3 regions of the Hominimerdicola intestinalis genome follow, and region 3 is predicted to be linked to each of the others. Evidence: predicted binding sites of a transcription regulator. Region 3 holds the regulator's gene; each other region holds the start of a gene.

Region 1 (6,829 bases), on a different contig from region 3:
TGACACAAAATATACAAAAGAACTTTGTAGGCTCATAACTGGTTCCTTAAGATACTCTGTATAATGAAGGCTTATCATTGTATGTGCCATTGGGAATATCCACATTCCAGATGATTTAATGATCCCCAAAGCACTTCCGACTGCAATTAATCCGCTTGCCACTACAACTCCCAATTTTCTTGTGTTTATAACGTGAAACATAAGAAGTATCATTCCAATCATAATCATATACATCATTGTAAAAGAAAAAGAAACTAAAGTTTCTTGAAATGGCGCAATCTGATTGTAAAGTTCTTTTGTAATTAAGGTTGCCGCAAAGCTTGAGGCTTTATCGGGAAAACACAATCCATAACGTGTTATAACTAAACTCCAACCGTTGGCAAAGAATGAGTTGACAGCGTTCGGAATAATTGAAAATAAAAAAATACTTCCCAAGAACGTAAAAGATGATAGAATAAAAAAGATAAATTGACTCAAAACCCATTCTATTTTTCTAATACGATGAAGAACAAATAAGCTGTTATGGTCAAGATGAGGATAATCTGCAATCAGAAATAAATAAACTGAGGGGGTTAAAAGACATAAAACCCGTGAATTAAGTATAGCAATAAATGGCTCCAAGGTATTAAGTGGGCTATTCATTTCACGGCTTATATTTATAAGCGGAAAGACTGCAAAATTCCAGATAAAAATTATCATTGCCACTACAATAATCATTCGTGGATTGATTATCCATTTATAATATTCGATTCTGGAAATTCTCCAAATTCTTAAAACAGAAGAATTATGTACCATAGTCAAACCTCTTGTTCATTATTATTATAAAACCAAAATATGCGACAAAAGCTAAAACTAAATTATAAATCAGGCAACTAAAGCTTTCACCGAAAAATAATCTTACTATTCTGTCAGGATATAAAAAATCCATTTTAACAATCGCCTCCCAATTGTTTTTATCTATCAGAACAGATTGAATCCGTGTTAAAGTCGTAAAATAAAAGTGCATGAAAATAAAAGGGAAACAACATATAAGATACTTATTTTTTATAAACGATGATAGTAAAAATGCTGGAATAACCGAAATCATACCATACAAACTCAATCCAGCTAAAAACTTCACCATATTCGCAAATGAAATATTATTAGGGAAAATTATACAAATGACAACTGCATATGCAGAATAGCTTAGCATAATTGCTAAACCTCCGCTTATAATTGCAGTGAAAAACTTTGAAGTGTAATAGGAAATTTTTCCACATCTTATAATATTAAATCTTAAATAACCGCTAACTCTTTCCGCACAAAAAAAGCTTACAAAAGGCAATGCAGATAAAATCGGCAGAAACATTGTCAAATATGCACTTATGGAATTATATATAATTTCTCCGCTGTTGAATTCCACAAATTTAAAATTATCTCTGTCTGCAAGAACCTCAAATGCAGAAAATTCTTGTCCTTCTGTATTAGTATAAATAACCGAAGTGAAGCAAAGCAAAAATGTAACAATAATACATAGTATAAAACCATAGCTAAAAATTGATTTTTGTAAATCAACTTTCAGACAATAAAAAAATGCTTTCATAGTTAACTACCTGTTCCTTGTAATACAATATCCATATTGTAGTGCAGTTCACCTGTAACCATATCAATATATATATATTTTCTAACATCTCCATATGTATTTATTTCTCCATCTTTCAAAAATTCTGATGGGTCAACATCAATTATAAATTCCCATACAGGGTGTGAAGTAACAGTTATTCCTGCACTATAGGGGTTTTGCATTTTTATATTATTTTCATTCTCATCTTTGGATTCCATCCCAATATAATCATATACGGGAGTTAAGGTGTATTTAATTCCTATGTCAGAAATAGTGATATTCTTAAAATCCGTAAAGGTGTGTTCGCAGTATTTCAATGCACTTTCTAATGAAATACATTTATCAATATTGCTTTTTTCTATTGGTTTAAGTATTCCAGTACCATTTGTAAACGAATCTATTTGATTGACATTTGCCATTTGAATATTAATTGTTGCATTAGTGTAAGTCATGTATGTGTTCTTGCTTTTTTCGTCAGTGGCAGCTTCAGCCGTAAGAGAGTCTAATGGTATTCCTTTATATAGCAGTTCCGTGTGTATTTCAAACATAAAATTTTTGTTGTGTTTACGTACAATAACAGTTTTAACCTTATAATCAAAATCAGGTGATAGTTTCTTATACTCTATCGAAAACCAATTGTTTATATATTCTACGGCATCAGCAACAGAACAGCTTCCATTGTTTAATTGATACACATCGCTTAAATCGTCATTTCTGTCAACATGATATATTTTTACATTAGGCTCACTATAAGCAAATGATATATTGAAAGCATCAGGCTTTAACATTGCTATAAATCCATTATCGCCAACGCATCCATACATTTTATCAGTTTCGTTCCAAAAGCTGACTGTGGTTGAACCGTCTGAATTATTACTTGATGATATTTCCTGTTTTTTAAGTTCTTCATCAGAAAAAAAGCATTTCATTACATCATTAAAATTTTCCTGATACTGTTCCAAATATACGAATTCCATTATATTGATATTGCTTATTTCATCTATAACTATGTTATCTTCAATCTCAAATTGGGTATATTTTTTTTGCAACGCCATATTTGAATTATCTTTTATTTTTGATTTCTCAATATAAGTAAATTCAAAATTACTGTTTACATATTCAGCGCTACTATCTCTATACTTATTCATTTCTTTCTTTACGTCATCTGGTACAGTAGCACAACTACTTAAAAATAAAGCTAGTATTAAAAAGGCATATGCCAAAGATTTTTTTTCCATAATATCACCTAAATTTTCAAAAGTCTGCCCGCTGTAAAATTTTCAACAGGCAGACAGACATTGTTACAATTGTTAATTATCCAGTTACTTTTCCATAAGCATAATGCGAACCACTACTGAAATTATTTAGAGATGCACTTGCATATGCACTTTTTCCTACTACCACATTGGTTGCAGAAACAGAACCCGTTGTACGTTTAATACTGGAAATACCAGTATTTGAATACAAATATACATACGCATTAGAATTGCTAAGTTTCTGATTTGTATAGATTATAAAAGCTTTTAACTGTGCGTAATAATTATTATACAATAAAATACTTTGTAAAGTTTATTTAACTGTTTATAGCATAACATATTAAATTAAATTTGTCAATTGATAAAATTACAAAATCAGGCAAAATTATTTGTGCATTATGCACTGATTTTATGACATATTTTGTATATAACGCAAAACTAATTCATATCAAAAGCACTTACCCTTATGTAAATTTTTCCTCCGTTCCTCCTCAGCAAGCCTCGAAATATAATCCCCCTTAGAAATCTCATTATAGGTTTTGGCAATATCCGCATAAACCACATACAACTGCTTGCAGTTCTCAAAATCAGTTTTGAGAGCTGCAATTTTTTGTGTAACGAAAACCATCTGCTATGCAGGTGGTTCCAAAAAGCTTTAGCTATGAGTAGAAAAAAGAAACCTCCAATGGTATAATAAGTTAAGGTCTGCCAACCTAACAAAAACCAAAGGAGGTCATCGTCATGACAAGAGACGATATATCAAGTTTAGCACATTCCAAGTGGAGTTGCAGGTATCACATAGTATTTGCACCAAAAAAGGATATACAGAGACATAGGACAGATAATACGCAAGTTGTGTGAACAAAAAGGCGTAAATCTGATTTCTGGGCGATAATTCCTCCGAATCCTATGATTTACGCTGCTGGAAAGATCCATTTGTGCTGAAGAAGGATATTGTTTGTGTTGTTATTGAATGCTGATATACTATCTGTATGCTGACGGTTTATAACTGAAATAAATAATACAGAATGTCAACAAGCCCGCATTTACGGACTTTTCAGCATAAAAAGCAACTCAGTTTGGATTTTAGGGTTCAAACTGAGTTAGGGTTATGATATAAAAAACACTTGAATAAATTTCCTCTATACAAACGCAAACAAATGTGCTATACTTATTATAGAACACATGTTTGCAATTGGAGATGATGTTTTGAACGAAAGAATTATCCTTCATTCTGATCTTAATAATTTCTATGCTTCCGTCGAATGTCTGTATCATCCCGAATACAGAGGAAAACCTCTTGCCGTTCTCGGCGATCCGGAAGCTCGTCACGGAATCGTTCTTGCTAAAAATTATGAGGCCAAAAGCTGCGATATCCGGACAGGCGATCCCATGTGGATGGCAAAGCAGAAATGTCCCGACATAGTTTTTGTTCCTCCTCATTATGATCTTTATATGAAGCATTCAAAGCTTATCCGTGAGATATATTCTGAGTATACTGATCAGGTAGAGCCTTACGGTCTTGACGAATGCTGGCTCGATGTTACGGGCAGCACAAGGCTTTTCGGTTCGGGAGAGGAAATTGCAAACAAAATACGCAAACGAGTTAAATTTGAATTAGGCGTTTCTGTTTCAGTCGGAGTATCTTTTAACAAGATATTCGCAAAGCTCGGCTCAGACCTGAAAAAACCGGACGCTACAACCGTTATTGAAAGCAGCTGTTTTAAAGAAATTGTATGGCCTTTGCCGGTAAAGGAGCTTCTATATGTCGGCAGGGCTACTCATAAGCAGCTAAAGCGCAGAGGTATATTTACAATAGGCGATCTGGCAAACGCCAACCCCGAAAGCCTTAAATTCTGGTTTGGAAAAATGGGAATCGTTCTGTGGCAATTTGCAAACGGACTGGACACATCTCCTGTTTCCAATATCGGCGCCAAATCCATGATTAAAACAGTCGGAAACAGCACTACCGCTCCCAGGGATCTGATTTCCGATGAGGATATAAAAATAACACTGATGGTACTCTGCGAAAGTATATCAGCAAGACTTCGGGAATATGGCTTTATCTGCCGTACTGTTCAGATTGGCATTCGTGACAACGAACTTGAATGGTATGAACGTCAGGGCAAGCTTGAGATTCCTAACAGGACGGCAAAGTCGATTTTTGAACTTGCTTTCGCTCTTTTCAAAAAGCATACCAATGGAAAACCAATCCGAAGCCTAAGCGTCAGAGCGTGTGATTTAGAGCCTGTGGATTTTGTTCAGTTATCTCTTTTGCCGGACGTTCAGAAGCTTGAAAGTCAGGAAAGACTCGAAACCGCAGTGGATGCAGTAAGAAATCGGTTCGGACATTTCTCGCTGCAAAAGGGTATTATGCTGACTGACAGAGATTTATCTAATCTTGATCCAAAGGGTGAGCATATTATTCATCCAATGAGTTTCTTCAACTGAAAATTAAAGGGCACAGATTATCTGTACCCTTGTTTCAGTCTATCGAAAAAGCCAGCCGACAGGCTGACGGCTTGTCTTTATAAAGTCAAGCCGTTTTTGCTGTTTTATTAAATCTGTCAGCTGTTTTTCGAGAAAGCCAACGTTTCGGTTTCCGCCCATGCAGCTTCGTGTGAATTGTCCTCTGGAAGTTCTGCTTTAACGTATTCACCTGTAGCTTCATTAAGAACAAAGAGGTCATTGCTTGAAATATCCTTAGCCACAGTACCTAGCTTGATATGAACATCGTCCTTATAGGTATAAACCGCAAATATATAGCAGCCGGAATTATTAATTTTACCGATACCCTTATAACCGTACATCCATTCGCCGCCGTCATTTACGAACAGTTCTTTTACTGTGTCGGCTACATAATTAAAGGAATCCACCGCTTCGTCCGGAAGTTTCTCAAAGGCTTCTCCGTCCAGTGCCGATGTCTTTTCATCACTTTGCTCTTGAATATTATCGTTATTGTTAAGCTTTACAGTATTGCTGTTATCAGTGCTTGCGCACGAAACAAATGCAGTAATTGTGCATACGGCAAGCAGGATTGCAATCAGCTTTTTCATATAAATACCCTCCGGATAATATCAGTTGAATGCCATGACTTCACTGACAGACTTAAAATTATACATAAATTTTACAATAAATTATTCCACAATTTCATAGTATATCATACGCCTTTTGCCTTGTAAAGATAAATAATGATTTTGTTACTAAAAACTTCGATTTGGTACAAATTTGCTGAAATTTCAAACGTTTTATTAGTTAAGATTAACCAAAGGTTATTACATTTCCGTAACAAAATAAAAGGCTGAAAACTCTCCTGACTACGTAACAACCGCGGTATGCACAGCATATAATGTGAGTGTAAGAATGGCATATGCGACAGGAGGATTCATTATATGAAAAAGACAGTGTTTTTATGTGTCGGTGGAGACGCCAGACAGATATATATGAGCAGAAAGCTTTCGGAATACGGCAAAGTCTACAGCTACAGAATATCCGATCCGTCTCCGTCCGTCGTTTCACTTGACAGGCTGGACACAATGGAAGAAAAAGCGGGCGTGCTGGTGCTTCCGATGATGTTCGGCAGCGGCCTTGAAATACCCTGTCAAAGCGGCATGACGGTAAATTGTCAGGATTTAGTACCCTATCTTCGCAAGAATGCCATTGTTACAGGCGGAAGACTTGGAACTGATCTAATAGAATATTTTTCCGCACTCGGCTTTGATGTTGCAGATTATTTCAAGCGTGAAGAGCTTGTAATTAAAAACTGCATACCTACTGCGGAGGGCGCACTTCAGCTTGCAATGCAGGAACTTGCAATAACCGTTTTCGGAAGCAAGGTTCTTATCATCGGCTGCGGAAGAGTAGCTAAGGCGTCCGCATCGCTTTTCAAGGCGGCGGGCGCCGAGGTAACTTGTACTGCAAGAAGACTTGAAGCACTTGCAGAAGCGGAAAATTCAGGTTTGAAAGCCTT
Region 2 (6,829 bases), on a different contig from region 3:
ACCTGACAGTCCCGTAAGTACGATAAGCTTATCCCTCGGTATTGTCAGATCGACATTTTTGAGATTGTGCTCTCTCGCTCCCTTTATAATAATTTCATTGCTCTGCATTTTTTCACTTTCCTATCTATTAAAATAATCTTTTCCTGTACATAATCTCACGGCTTCGGGAATATCCTAACTTTTCATAAAACGCCTGTGCGCTTATATTTTTGTCAGAGGTAAATAATTGGTATCCCGCAATATTCTTACCCTTAAAGTATTCTTCAATATAACTGAATACAGCAGTCGCCACGCCAAGTCGTCTGAAATTTTCATCAACAAACAATTCCGTTATCTCCGCGTAAAAGTTTTTATAGCACATTGATTTAAAAATCTGAACACAGCAAAATCCAATAAGCTTTCCTCCGCTTTCGGCGACAAACACCTCTTCCTGATCATTTTGGATAAGGGAATTTTTCAACAGTTCAAAATCCGTCACACCCTCGCCATTAAAGATCTCATTCAATTGAAAAAGCTGTCCGACATCGGATAACTGGGCTTTTCTGACTTTAAAATTCATTACTTCTCCCTTCTCAGCTGTCTTGTCACGCAAAAATGCGGCATATTTAAATTCAAATTTTTCCGCTTACTTAATTTGCTTTGTAAGCTTGGTGATAAGCGCTTAGGAATATTCATTACAGGTCATATTTTATCATTTCTTTTTGAATTATTCAATAACTTCAATTTTATTATCGGTTAACAGTATCGCCTTATCGTCCGTCAAACATAAAAGGAGAGACCTTCAAAAAACTACAAAAACTACTTCTTCTCCCCTCTAAGTTCGGCAATCTTATCACGCAGGAATGCGGCGTGTTCAAATTCCAGCATTTTCGCCGCTTCTTTCATCTGCTTTGTAAGCTTGTCTATCAGGACTGCCGCTTCACGCTTGGAAAGCCTTGTCTTCTGCCTTGCCTCATACTCGACCTCTTCCTTTGTAGAGATCTCGATAACGTCACGAATGTCTTTTTTAATTGTCTTAGGAATGATTCCATGCTCCTCATTGAACTTCATCTGCAATGCACGGCGACGTTCGGTTTCAGTAATTGCAAGTTCCATTGAACGGGTAACCGTGTCGGCATACATTATGACCTTGCCCTCGGAATTTCTTGCCGCACGTCCTACCGTCTGAATAAGCGAGCTTTCAGACCTAAGGAAGCCCTCCTTATCAGCGTCGAGGATCGCTACTAACGATACCTCAGGCAAATCAAGGCCCTCTCTCAGCAGGTTGATTCCGACCAGCACGTCAAACTCTCCAAGACGAAGATCGCGTATAATCTCCATACGCTCAATAGTATCAATATCGTGGTGCATATATCTCACAGCAATGCCGAAGTTTTTCATATAAGTCGTAAGATCCTCAGCCATTTTCTTTGTAAGTGTCGTTACCAGCACACGCTCCTTGCGCTCTATTCTTATATTTATCTCTGAGATCAGATCTTCGATCTGACCCTCTGTCGGACGAACCTGAATTTCAGGATCGAGAAGCCCTGTAGGACGAATTACCTGCTCTACTATTTGCTTTGACTTTTCACGTTCTATAGGGCCTGGGGTTGCCGAAACAAATACAGCCTGATTTATATGCTTATAGAATTCATCAAAAGTCAGAGGACGGTTGTCCAGAGCTGAAGGAAGCCTGAAGCCATAATCTATCAAAGTCTGCTTTCTTGCTCTGTCTCCTGCGTACATTCCCCTCACCTGCGGAAGTGAAACATGACTTTCGTCAACCATAAGCAGAAAATCATCGGGCAGATGGTCTAAGAGCGTATACGGAACTGCTCCCTTAGGGCGTCTTGCAAGAACCCTCGAATAGTTTTCAATTCCTGAACAGAAGCCTACCTCCTCCAGCATTTCAATATCATAATTTGTGCGCTGAGCAATACGCTGCGCTTCTATCAGCATATCGTTGTCCTTGAAATACTTGATACGCTCGTCAAGCTCCTCCTTCAGCTCTTCGATTGCATCGTGGAGCTTCTCACGCCCGACAATATAATGAGTTGCAGGGAAAATAGCTGCATGATTAAGAAAACCGATTATTTCGCCGGTTATAACGTTTATCTCAGTAATACGCTCGATCTCATCCCCGAAAAACTCAACTCTTATTGCGGTATCTGTATTGGCAGCAGGGAAAATTTCGACTACGTCACCTCTTACCCTAAATTTATTTCTTACGAAATTAATATCATTACGCTCATACTGAATACCGACAAGCTCAGCAATCAACTTTTCACGGGATTTCTCCATACCCTTTCTGACCGAAACTACCATAGATTTATACTCTTCAGGATCGCCAAGAGAATAGATACAGGAAACGGAAGCGACTATTATAACGTCCCGTCTTTCGGCAAGCGCAGTAGTTGCCGAGTGACGAAGCTTATCTATCTCGTCGTTAACCGAAGAATCCTTTTCAATATATACGTCCTTGCTTGGCACATACGCTTCCGGCTGATAGTAGTCATAATAAGACACAAAATACTCAACAGCATTTTCGGGGAAGAATTCCTTGAACTCGGAGCAGAGCTGAGCCGCAAGAATCTTATTATGTGCAAGTACAAGAGTAGGACGGTTTACTTTTTCAATTACGTTTGCCATTGTAAAGGTTTTTCCCGAACCTGTTACGCCAAGCAGAGTCTGTTCCTTCATTCCGCTGTTTATTCCGCTTACAAGCTTTTCGACAGCTTCCGGCTGATCCCCGGCAAGCTTATAATCAGATACAAGTTTAAATTTATCCATAGTGATCCTTTCAATCATTTTTTACGAACGTTTGTTTATAATTATAATACACTATTTTTTCTTAAATGTCAATACCTTTAGAACAAATTTTCTGAATAAAATTATTCCTCTTGAAAAAAATCATAAATAAGAGTATAATTAATGTAATAAAATTAAAGCGGTGAATATATGAAAGAATTTACAATAAATGAAAATGACTCTGAACAGCGAATGGATAAATTTATATCAAAGGCTGTTCCTCTGCTGCCTAAAAATCTGATGTATAAATATCTGCGTCTGAAAAGAATCAAACTCAACGGGAAAAAATGTGAAATATCGACCCGTCTTAATATCGGCGATACCGTACAGATGTACATTAACGACGAATTTTTTACAGGCAAAACCAAATCCGGATATTCTTTTATGTCCGCTCCTGCCGTTTTGAATATTGTTTACGAGGACAGTAATATTATGCTGCTGGATAAAAAGTGCGGACTTGTAGTTCACGAGGACGAAAGCGGCTCAAACGATACTCTTATCAACCGAGTCCTGCACTATCTGTACGAAAAGGGTGAATACCGTCCGGAATACGAGCATTCCTTTTCTCCTGCGCTGTGCAACAGGATCGACAGAAATACCGGAGGAATAGTTATCTGCGCTAAAAATGCCGAAAGCCTAAGAATCCTTAATCAAAAAATAAAGGACAGAGAGCTAAATAAAAAATACCTGTGCGTTACCGTAGGTATCCCGAAAGAAAAAAACGCAGTTCTTCAGGCGTACCACGAAAGAAACGAACGGTCAAAGACAGTTAGGATCTCAGATAAAAAAATGCCCGGCAGCAAGACAATAATTACGAAATACAAGGTTATTGCTGAAAACAAAGAACAGGATCTTGCACTTTTGGAGGTCGAGCTTATTACGGGCAGAACACATCAGATAAGGGCACACCTTTCCTATATAGGTTATCCGTTACTCGGCGACGGGAAATACGGTATAAATAAAATCAACCGTGAATATAATGTAAAGACTCAGGCGCTGTATTCGTACAAGCTGAAATTCGATTTTAAGTCAGATGCCGGCTGTCTGGAATATCTTAACGGAAGATGCTTTGAAGTTAAAAACGTCTGGTTTACCGAAATGTTCCGAGATTGACTGATCAAGCTGCTGATATAATCCCTGAAAAAAGATTATTGGAAAACTATTCTTTTTTTCATGTGCAAATCATAAAAAATATATTCTGAAAATTTGTGCAATCATACAAGCTTTGTCAAAATCTCGACAAATTTTAGTCAAATTACTCAAAAAACTTGATTATTTTCGATAAATATGATATAATTATTATATTATTTTTCAAGTTATATAAGCAGAAGATTGGAGGATTCGCTATGGTAGGCGATTTACATTGTCACACAACACTTTCCGACGGATCTCTGGGTATTGAAGAAGTTATAGTTCAGGCAAAAAGAATGGGACTTGATTTTCTTGCAATAACCGATCATGATACTCTGTCGTCCTCAAACCGCGCACAGATCTTGGGAGATCGTTACGGTGTAAAAATAATTCCTGCCGTAGAGCTTTCCGCTTGGGATAAAAAAAGAAATTCAAAGGTTCATATATTATGCTATGCTCCGCAGAAGCCAGATCGTCTTGAAGGTCTTTGTCTTAAATCCTGTTCTATCAGAACTGAATGTGCAAAGGATATGATTGAAAAGGTAATGGAACGCTACCCTATTCCGTCAGACGCGGTAAGAATGTATACAAAAGGCTCAAAGAGTATTTTCAAGCAGCACATTATGAGGGCGCTTGTAAATTACGGATATGCTACCGAGCTTTACGGAGATGTAAATGATGAGTTATTTAAATTTCCGAACGGCGAATGTCTTGTTACCCGCGAATATCCTGATGTTAATTTCGTACTTGATCTTATTCATTCCTCTAAGGGCGTTGCGGTAATGGCTCACCCGTATATGTTTAACAATATTGATCTCTTACATGAGCTTGCAGAAGCGGGAAAATTAGACGGCGTTGAGGTTTATCATCATTCAGCCGACGAAAAAAAGCAAAAGGATCTTGTTGATTTCGCGTCAGAGTATGACCTTATATGCACAGGAGGCTCAGATTTTCACGGGCTTTATAACGAAGTCGCTACTCATATCGGCAGCATGACTACAGACAAGGAAAATCTTGACCGGCTTTTCAGACTGATACATACTAACGCTCAGAAAGCAAAGCATACGGCGGCGAAAACAGAATAATACATATCAGGAACGCTTTTTGTGTTCCTGATATTTTAAGCGGAACTTAAAGATATAGTCATATTTAAGGTATACAATATAAATACTTTTAAGGAGGATAAATACTATGAATAAGATCAGCTATAAAACTCACGGTGTCTGTTCAAGGCAGATCAACGTTGAAGTAGAGGACGGAATAGTAAAAAATGTAGAATTTATAGGCGGCTGCAGCGGAAATACTCAGGGAGTTGCTCAGCTTGTAAGAGGAATGAAGGCTGAAGATGTTATTGAAAAGCTGAAAAATATAGACTGCAACGGAAAAGGAACGTCATGTCCTGCTCAGCTTGCTGAAGCACTGAAGCTGGCAAGGCACAAATAAAACAGCATAGCTCAGCAATAAGAAAATCTCAGCGGCCGTGACATTAATGCCACAGCAGCTGAGATTTTTTATTTATATTTATATCGGTCATACCTCGCGCTTTACAAACCCGTCCCATGCGGTAAGTATAAATACCGCCATATGAGCCGCTAATACTATAATCGCAAAGGTAAGCGACTGCTGAGCAAACATAGGAGTTCCCTCGGCAATAGATGCAAGATCGGTATTTGAGAATACAAGGTATCTTGCCCAGTCCTGGTTGAACACTTTAAGGACGCTGACAATAGTATTTCCTGCAAGCATAAGGAATACGCTTATACCGATAGAAAAAGCTGCGCTTCTGAACAGCGACGAAACCGCAAACGCCAATGTAGCCATTATTACTATCGAGATACTGTTAAGAAGATACATCTGTGCAGCGTGTAAAAAGCTTGACATACTGTGAACCGTTCCGTTGTCAACGTACAGATAAGGAGCGCTTATACCCTCAAATCCAATGAACAAGCCCGATGCAGGGATCATAACCAGGTAAAGCAGCAACAGCATTATATATCCCAGCGAAATTACCGTAAAGTATTTTGACATCAGTATCTTCCAGCGCTTTACAGGATTAATAAGCAGAAATTTTATAGTTCCCTGAGAAAATTCACTGGCAACAGAACTTCCGGCAACAACTATTATCAGAAGACCTATTATTGAGATCATTGAAGCAGACGTATAAAAAACCGTCCAGAAGTTAATCTGCTCAGCTTTGTATGTTTCAAAAAGCGACATATTTTCCGCAGTATTTGACTCTATATTATTCTCAAGTCTGTATATGGCGATTTTCTCCTGCTCCTCCAAAGCCTTGTATCTATCCGCTTCATCAGAACTTACCCCCTCGGAATCGGAAGCTGATAAGGCTGTTTTTGCCTGTGCTGCCTGAGTTATAACATCGTCCTTCCAGCTGTCGCCGAAGGGAATATCGTTATCAAGCCTGTATTGATATGCCCACTTATCTCCCTCTGAAACAGCTGAATTTTTCAGTACTGTACAAATGGTTTTCCAGTCATTTTCCACAAGCAGAGTATTGAGATAGCCTTCAAGTTCGGCCCCGCTGAATGTATTTGCAAGAGCCTCCGCAGCCTCATAACGCTTATCATCATAACTAAGACCTGCCTTGTTCAGATAATTAAAAAGTATTAACTGTTCCTCATATCCGTCGGGTTTTGTTTTTTCAAGCCAATCTATTTGCTCATCGTAATTATTAGTATCATCAGTATAATAATTAGTGCTCATCTGGTGCTTACCGAAAGCGCCTATCCCCGCTAAAGCAATTCCCGCCAGAACCACTAGCAGAAGCATTATTTTAGTTGAAAGCTTTTTAAGAGTTTTAATATATTCGTTTTTTACAAGTCTGAAAAACTTAGCCAATCTGACCACCTCCCTGAGCGTCTTCAGTAAGCTGAATAAATACGTCCTCAAGCTT
Region 3 (6,829 bases):
ATCTGCCTTATCTTATGGGAGAAAGAACCCCTCACCTCGATCCAGACGCAAGGGGAGTTTTCTTCGGACTTTCCGCTATGCATACTAAAAAGGATATGCTGAGAGCCGTTCTTGAGGGTGTTTCATATTCCCTCAGGGATTGCGTTGAGGTGTTCAGGGAAATGAATATAAATGTTTCCGATATGATGGCCTGCGGAGGCGGCGGAAGCTCACCGCTGTGGCGTTCAATGCTTGCCGACCTTTACAACTGTCCGGTTAAGACTGCGGCATCTAAGGAAGGTCCTGCACTCGGCGCTGCTCTGCTAGCGCTGACCGGAGCAGGCGTTTATTCCAGCGTTCCTGAGGCTTGTAATGCTGTTGTCAGAACGGATAAGATACAGCAGCCGAACGCTGAAAACGTACCTGAGTATGAAAAATATTACCAGCTTTACAGAGAGATATATCCTGCTCTGAAGGCACAGTTTGCCGAACTTGCTCAGCTGTAACAGCGAAAAGCGGTATACGGTATAATATCCAATACTGTCCCTATGCTGTTATTTGAGTCAAAGCTTTGAAATGCAAAAAAACAGACGTCATGGTCTCTCCTCCCGCGCTGCTGTACGGAAGTGAAAACAAGACGTCTGTTTTTTATTATCGGCAGAAATACCGAGTACGCTATTTGATCTCGCGGTTTTCCTCCGAGATACTTTCGGCGGACTGGCGGTCGACCTCCATTCGGTATGCAGATAATATCTGCTGTTCTATGCTTTCTCTAGCGTCTGAGGTTATGGGGTGAACAATATCCCTAAACATTCCCGAATCGTCACGCCGGCTGGGCATTGCAACAAATAAGCGTTCCTCGCCCTGAACTACTTTGATGTCATGTACGGCGAGAACTCCGTCGACGGTTATGCTGATTATACCTCTCAGCTTACCCTCTGTCATCAGTCTTCTGACTTTGATTTCAGTAATATCCATAGCTTTTGTCCTTTCCTGCTGTTTAATTATTTCAGGCAGATAAATATGCTTACAGAAAAATTTTTGCCCGAAAACAAAAAAATATTCAAAAAGGGGTTTATTTTTTCTTAAAAATGTACTATAATAGAAATATAGAAAAAACGTATATTCTTATTCACGGTTAAAAAGTAAGAATACGTTTAAAATAATAACTTATGAAACGGAGGCAAGTCCGCAGGGATCATACTCTCTGACGGGCGCTTAGATAATGATTTCCGATAAGATACTGAGATCAGTCCGCCGTGTGCATTTTATCGGCATAGGCGGTTCGGGTATGTATCCGCTGGTTCAGATACTTTACGCCAAGGGTTACAATATCAGCGGCTCAGATAATAACGAAACCGAGACCCTTGAAGCAGTGAGAAAAATGGGGATAACCGTTTTCTTAGGGCAAAGGGCTGAAAATATTGAGGGAGCGGAGCTTATAGTTTATACCGCCGCTATAATGGACGATAATCCCGAACTGATAGCCGCAAAGAACAGCGGTGCATATGTCTGCGAAAGGGCGGAGCTGCTGGGTCTTGTTACCGGCTGGTACAAGAACGCAGTGTGCGTTTCAGGAACTCACGGCAAGACTACTACCTCGTCTATGCTTACACAGATCTTTGTGGAGGAGGGCGTAGACCTTTCCTGCGTAATAGGCGGAAAGCTTCCCAGTATCGGAGGTTCGGGACGCTGCGGTAAAAGCGATATAATGGTCTGCGAGGCATGTGAGTTTGAGGATCATTTCCTAAAGCTTCACCCGGATATAGCGGTAATACTGAACGTTGATGAGGATCATCTGGAGTATTTTAAAAACCTTGACAATATAAAAAGGTCGTTCAGGGAGTTTGCCGAAAAGGCTGAAAAAGCGGTAATTGCCAACGGCGACGACGAAAATACAATGAGTTCGCTTGAAGGGATCCGTAAGGAGCTGATAACCTTCGGCTTTGACCGTAAAAATGATTATTCAGCGGAAATTATTTCAAGGAAAGGCTTATGCACACGCTTCGATCTGTATGTCAGGGGTGAAAGACAGGGCGGATATGAGATCCATGTTCCGGGAGATCATAACGTTCTGAATGCTCTTGCGGCAGCGGCAGCGGCAAGCTGCTGCGGGGTTTCCTATGAGGGAATAGCTCAGGGGCTTAAAACCTTTTCAGGTGCAGTAAGGCGTTTTGAAAAGATAGCCGAAATAGGCGGGGTCACGATAGTAGACGACTATGCTCATCATCCGCAGGAAATAAGCTGTACTTTAAAAGCGGCAAAAGCTCTTGATTTCAAAAGAGTATGGGCGGTATTCCAGCCGTTTACGTTTTCAAGGACCAAGCTTTTGCTTAACGATTTTGCCGACGCACTGTCAATCGCCGACAAGGCTGTTATTACGGATATTATGGGAAGCCGTGAAAAGAATACCTACGGTATTTATACGGAGGATCTGGCGTCTAAGATAGACGGAGCAGTATGGTTTGAAACTCCGCATGAGATCGTCGACAGACAGACGGCAGAGCAGAAGGACTTTAATTTCGGTCAGGCGGTAGATTATCTTGCCGAAAACGTAAAGCCGGGAGATTTGGTAATAACTCTGGGCTGCGGAGATGTCTATAAGGCGGCTAAAAGGCTTGCCGAAAAGCTTAGGGAACAGCAATAAAAAGGAAGAATAAATACTAGTTTTAAAGCGGCGTACCGCTTGGAAAGGAACGGCATTTATGAAATTAACGGAAAATGAAAGAAAAGTATTTGAGTTTATCAAACAGAGGCTTGAGGAGGGTTACCCTCCTACAGTGCGTGAAATATGCGCTCAGTTCGGCTTTAAATCTACCTCAACGGCTCACAGGTATATTGCGTCGCTGACAGAAAAAGGACTGCTTGAAAAGGGAGCGAACCAGAACCGCGCGATAAAGCTTGTAGGAAGACAGGGTACAATGGTACCGCTCGTAGGAACGGTAACGGCAGGAATGCCTATTACGGCTATTGAGGACATTACCGATTACATAAGCTTTCAGCCGGCAAAGAGATACGCAAATCCGCTGTTTGCCCTTAAAGTCAGAGGAGAGTCGATGATAAACGCTGCTATTCTTGACGGAGATATAGTTATTGCGGAGCAGGCGGCGGTTGTGGAAAACGGCGATATTGCGGTATGTCTTGTTGACGGCGAAAGCGCAACAGTTAAAAGGTTTTATAAAGAAAACGGACATTACAGACTTCAGCCTGAAAACGACGCTATGGAGCCTATTATAGCCGATGAGGTTTCTATTCTCGGCAAGGTCGTAGCTGTTATCAGATATATATAAAGAGGTTTCTGCTATGGGTAGAATATGTCAGTCCTGCCATGCGAGAATAGACGACGGAATGAAAATATGCCCTAACTGCGGCAGGATAGTGCCGTCGGAAAGAAAGGAATATGATGCCGCAGGCCGTCAGCCTGCACCAAAGAGGGTTTATGAGCACCCTAAGCGACAAGCTGCTCAGCCATGTGCGGCTAAAATTTCATCTGAGGAACGCAGAGAACATCGTCAGGGCGGTCATTCTGAAAAAGGACGCAGGAAGAAAAGCTCCAAGCTGAGGCTGTTATTCAGGCTTATAAAAGCCGCAGTAATAATACTTGCCGTTTACGCTGTGATTTTTGCGGTTCAGGTTTTCAGGATAAGACATTCGTCTTACGATTTTTCATTGGATATGAAAATGAGCCGTGATAATTACGGCGAGGCGTTTGACGAATACTTTGAGTCGGGCAGCTGGTCGTATAATCCGTTTACTTTTACCGCAAGTTATAAGGGCGAAAATTCCCGTAATGAAGAGTATGAGATAGAATTCAAGGCGCTTTTCAGCGTAAGTGTAAGGTCTGTTGATATTGACGGAGAGTCGGTAAAGAAAACCGATCTTGAAACTAAAATAATGGGAATGTTTATTTAACTTCCGTAAATAAAAAGCAGCCGTGTTTTAATACTAAACACGGCTGCTTTTTTATGTTTATATTATTTTATTTCTGCCAGAAGCTTTTCGGCGCTTGCAAGCTTAACGGCGCAGACAAAGATCTTCATAGCTTCCTCAAGCTCCTGAACCGGAGGAAATGTAGGAGCAATTCTGATATTGCTGTCATGAGGATCCTTTCCGTAGGGATAGGTAGCGCCGGCTGGAGTAAGGACTACTCCTGCGTCCTTGCAAAGACCGACAACACGTTTTGCACAGCCGTCCAAGGTGTCAAAGCTGATGAAATAGCCGCCGTTAGGCTTGTGCCAGGTTCCTATTCCAAGGGGCTTTATTTCTTCCTCAAGCTCGTTAAGCACGACCTTGAAACGCGGTGCGATAATTGCACGGTGCTTCTCCATATGCGCCATAAGTCCGTCGTAGCTGCCGAAGAATTTTGCGTGGCGGAGCTGATTTATCTTATCGTAGCCGATAGTCTGAACGGTCATAAGCGATTTGATATAGCCGACGTTTTTCTTTGAAGCCGCCATTACAGCAATTCCGCCGCCTGCAAAGGTTATCTTTGAGGTTGAAGCGAACATATATACCATATCGTCGTTTCCTGCCTTTTTGCACTCGTCAAGTATATTGAGCAGCTTATCGGGGGTTTCGGTAAGATGGTGGATACAGTAAGCGTTATCCCAGAAAATCCTGAAATCTCCCGCCTTGGGTTTGAGCCTTGCAAAGCGTCTTACAACCTCATCGGAATAGGTTATACCGGTAGGATTCGAGTACATTGGAACGCACCAGATACCCTTGATCGTATCGTCCTCTGAAACAAGCTTTTCGATCATGTCCATATCGGGTCCGTTCTCACCCAGAGGGATCGGTATCATTTCGATCCCGAAGCTTTCGCAGATAGCGAAGTGTCTGTCATAGCCGGGAGCGGGGCAAAGCCATTTGATCTTTTCATAGTCCTTCCAAGGTTTCTGGATCCCGTCAACGCCGAAGATGATACATCTTGCGATCATATCGTACATTATGTTAAGGCTTGAATTTCCGCAGACGATAAGCTCGTCGTTTGAAACGCCCAGCATAGCGGAAAAAAGATTCTTAGCGTCAATAATTCCGTCAAGTCCGCCGTAGTTGCGGCAGTCTGTTCCGTCGGAAGCCTTGTAATCAGCGTCGTAGCTGTTTACAGCGGCAAGCATTTGCATTGCAAGGTCAAGCTGTCCGGAAGAAGGCTTTCCTCTAGCCATATTGAGAGAAAGTCCTTTCTCCTTATAGCCGTCGTATTCAGCCTGTGCGTCGGCTCTGAACTTTTCCAGCTGTTCCTTATTCATTTCAGATAGCAGCATAACAAAATCCTCCATACCATATATAAATTATGATCTGTATAATATTTCACCTTGTATTATTGTATACCTTTACAAACAATTTTGCAAGTTGTTTTTGATAATCCTGCAAAAAATCATGATATTATACATATCAAGCTGATTTTAAATAATGGAAATGGGCAATATTCATAATAGGGATTCGTGTTGTTCACAGTTTAAGCGCTGAAGTCGGAAGCGTTTCAGACATAATGGACAGTAAGACCTCCGAAGCTTATTCTGCCTTTGACTATAAGCGCTTTTTCTTCGCCGCTTTGCATTCTTACGCCCTTTTCCTCTATTCCTCCTATATAAAAATTCGCCTGATTTATAATTTGCCAGGTCTTGGGAATATAAATATCGACTCCGGCAAAATCAACATTGAGATCAAGCTCCGCCGAGTTTCCGTCTATAACTGCATTGTCAAAATACAGCTTGATTCCTGCGAAACGGCTGATGACGTTTACCTTTTTTAAGCATTCCGAATTGATATATCTTATGCAGCCGCCGAACTTTGCGCCGATATTAATTTCGCTTTCGTCTGAAACATCGCTGCTGACGTTATTAAACTTGTTTTCCGGAATAGCGTTAATATTGCCGTACTTATTATACCATTTATGTCTTTTTGGAAAAAGCAGCGATAAGCCTATGCTTAGGAAAAGGGCAATTCCCAGAACAGGCCAAGGCGTAAGCTTTTCAATTCCAAGCTGTTTGTCAAACAGTATCGCTATAACCGCAAGAGGAAACAAAACTCCTGAAAAGCTGGCATACCTTATACTTTTTACTATCAGCGGAATCAAAAGAAGCGTAAGAATAAGACTTACAATGCTTACTCCTGCCAACAGGCCGAGAGCGTTCAATATTAAAAGAACGGCTGACAAAATAAAAAATGTTCCCCAGAAATAACTTCTATTCTTCATAATTTCTCCTTTCGCTTATGCGGATCCTCAAAGCCTTGTAGTAATTTCTGGATACATATACCTGCTTATGAGAATACCTGAATTTGACTAGACTGGATGAGGCAAGGTTCTTTTCGATCGAATAAATATGATTAATATTCAGAATTGTGGATTTTGAGGCTCTTATGAACTGACTGGGGAGTATTTCCTCCAGCTCGTACAGCTTATGCTTTATCTGAAAAACATCGGTTTGTGTATGAGCGTCTATTCCTTTGCCAGAGGTTTCAAAAAACAGAATACTGTCAAGCGGCATAAAGTATTCGGTCTGTTTTTTGTAAAATACCATCTTCAGTCCGTCCGAAATACAGCTTATCGTCTTCTGAAGCTCCCTGATATTTTCATTCAGCTCTCTGCATTTAATAACGACCTCGTCCTCCTCAAAGCTTTTGTCTATAACAATTCTGATCTTCACCTTACCGCCTCCTGTAATTTCATTATATATTTTTTTCTCAGCTATGTAAATAAGAATAAAGCGACAGGGGGAAAATTGAAACTGACAGGTAATATTATTACAGTAAACGCCGTTTCAGACCGCAGATACGATCTGAAACGGCGCAGCGTTCTTTAATAGGCCTTGCCCCAAAGCACCATTTTCTTTGCAGGTTTTCCGCA

The links. The regulator LexA, encoded in region 3, represses DNA repair genes until DNA is damaged. The targets are predictions, from matches to a motif close to CNAACANNTGTTNG.
Region 1: the regulator LexA is predicted to act here: its motif matches at 4,038-4,051, upstream of dinB (DNA polymerase IV).
Region 2: the regulator LexA is predicted to act here: its motif matches at 2,849-2,862, upstream of uvrB (excinuclease ABC subunit UvrB).

What each region holds. Positions count from the first base shown of each region.
Region 1 is NZ_BAAHNZ010000021.1:1,080-7,908, forward strand. It holds gene ACYQ0H_RS12130 (hypothetical protein) at 1-795, opposite strand, end outside; gene ACYQ0H_RS12135 (hypothetical protein) at 785-1,582, opposite strand; gene ACYQ0H_RS12140 (hypothetical protein) at 1,585-2,841, opposite strand; partial or broken gene ACYQ0H_RS12145 (IS200/IS605 family transposase) at 3,601-3,742, shown strand; gene dinB (DNA polymerase IV) at 4,069-5,310, shown strand; gene ACYQ0H_RS12155 (hypothetical protein) at 5,427-5,915, opposite strand; gene ACYQ0H_RS12160 (dipicolinate synthase subunit DpsA) at 6,252-6,829, shown strand, end outside.
Region 2 is NZ_BAAHNZ010000010.1:63,687-70,515, forward strand. It holds gene uvrA (excinuclease ABC subunit UvrA) at 1-108, opposite strand, end outside; gene ACYQ0H_RS09505 (GNAT family N-acetyltransferase) at 128-559, opposite strand; gene uvrB (excinuclease ABC subunit UvrB) at 799-2,769, opposite strand; gene ACYQ0H_RS09515 (RluA family pseudouridine synthase) at 2,938-3,900, shown strand; gene ACYQ0H_RS09520 (PHP domain-containing protein) at 4,134-5,003, shown strand; gene ACYQ0H_RS09525 (TIGR03905 family TSCPD domain-containing protein) at 5,110-5,361, shown strand; gene ACYQ0H_RS09530 (ABC transporter permease subunit) at 5,449-6,774, opposite strand; gene ACYQ0H_RS09535 (ABC transporter ATP-binding protein) at 6,767-6,829, opposite strand, start outside.
Region 3 is NZ_BAAHNZ010000007.1:74,843-81,671, reverse strand. It holds gene xylB (xylulokinase) at 1-485, shown strand, start outside; gene spoVG (septation regulator SpoVG) at 655-957, opposite strand; gene murC (UDP-N-acetylmuramate--L-alanine ligase) at 1,205-2,626, shown strand; gene lexA (transcriptional repressor LexA) at 2,685-3,269, shown strand; gene ACYQ0H_RS07870 (zinc-ribbon domain-containing protein) at 3,283-3,891, shown strand; gene ACYQ0H_RS07865 (aspartate aminotransferase type Ic) at 3,954-5,243, opposite strand; gene ACYQ0H_RS07860 (LiaF transmembrane domain-containing protein) at 5,462-6,178, opposite strand; gene ACYQ0H_RS07855 (LytTR family DNA-binding domain-containing protein) at 6,168-6,629, opposite strand; gene proS (proline--tRNA ligase) at 6,782-6,829, opposite strand, start outside.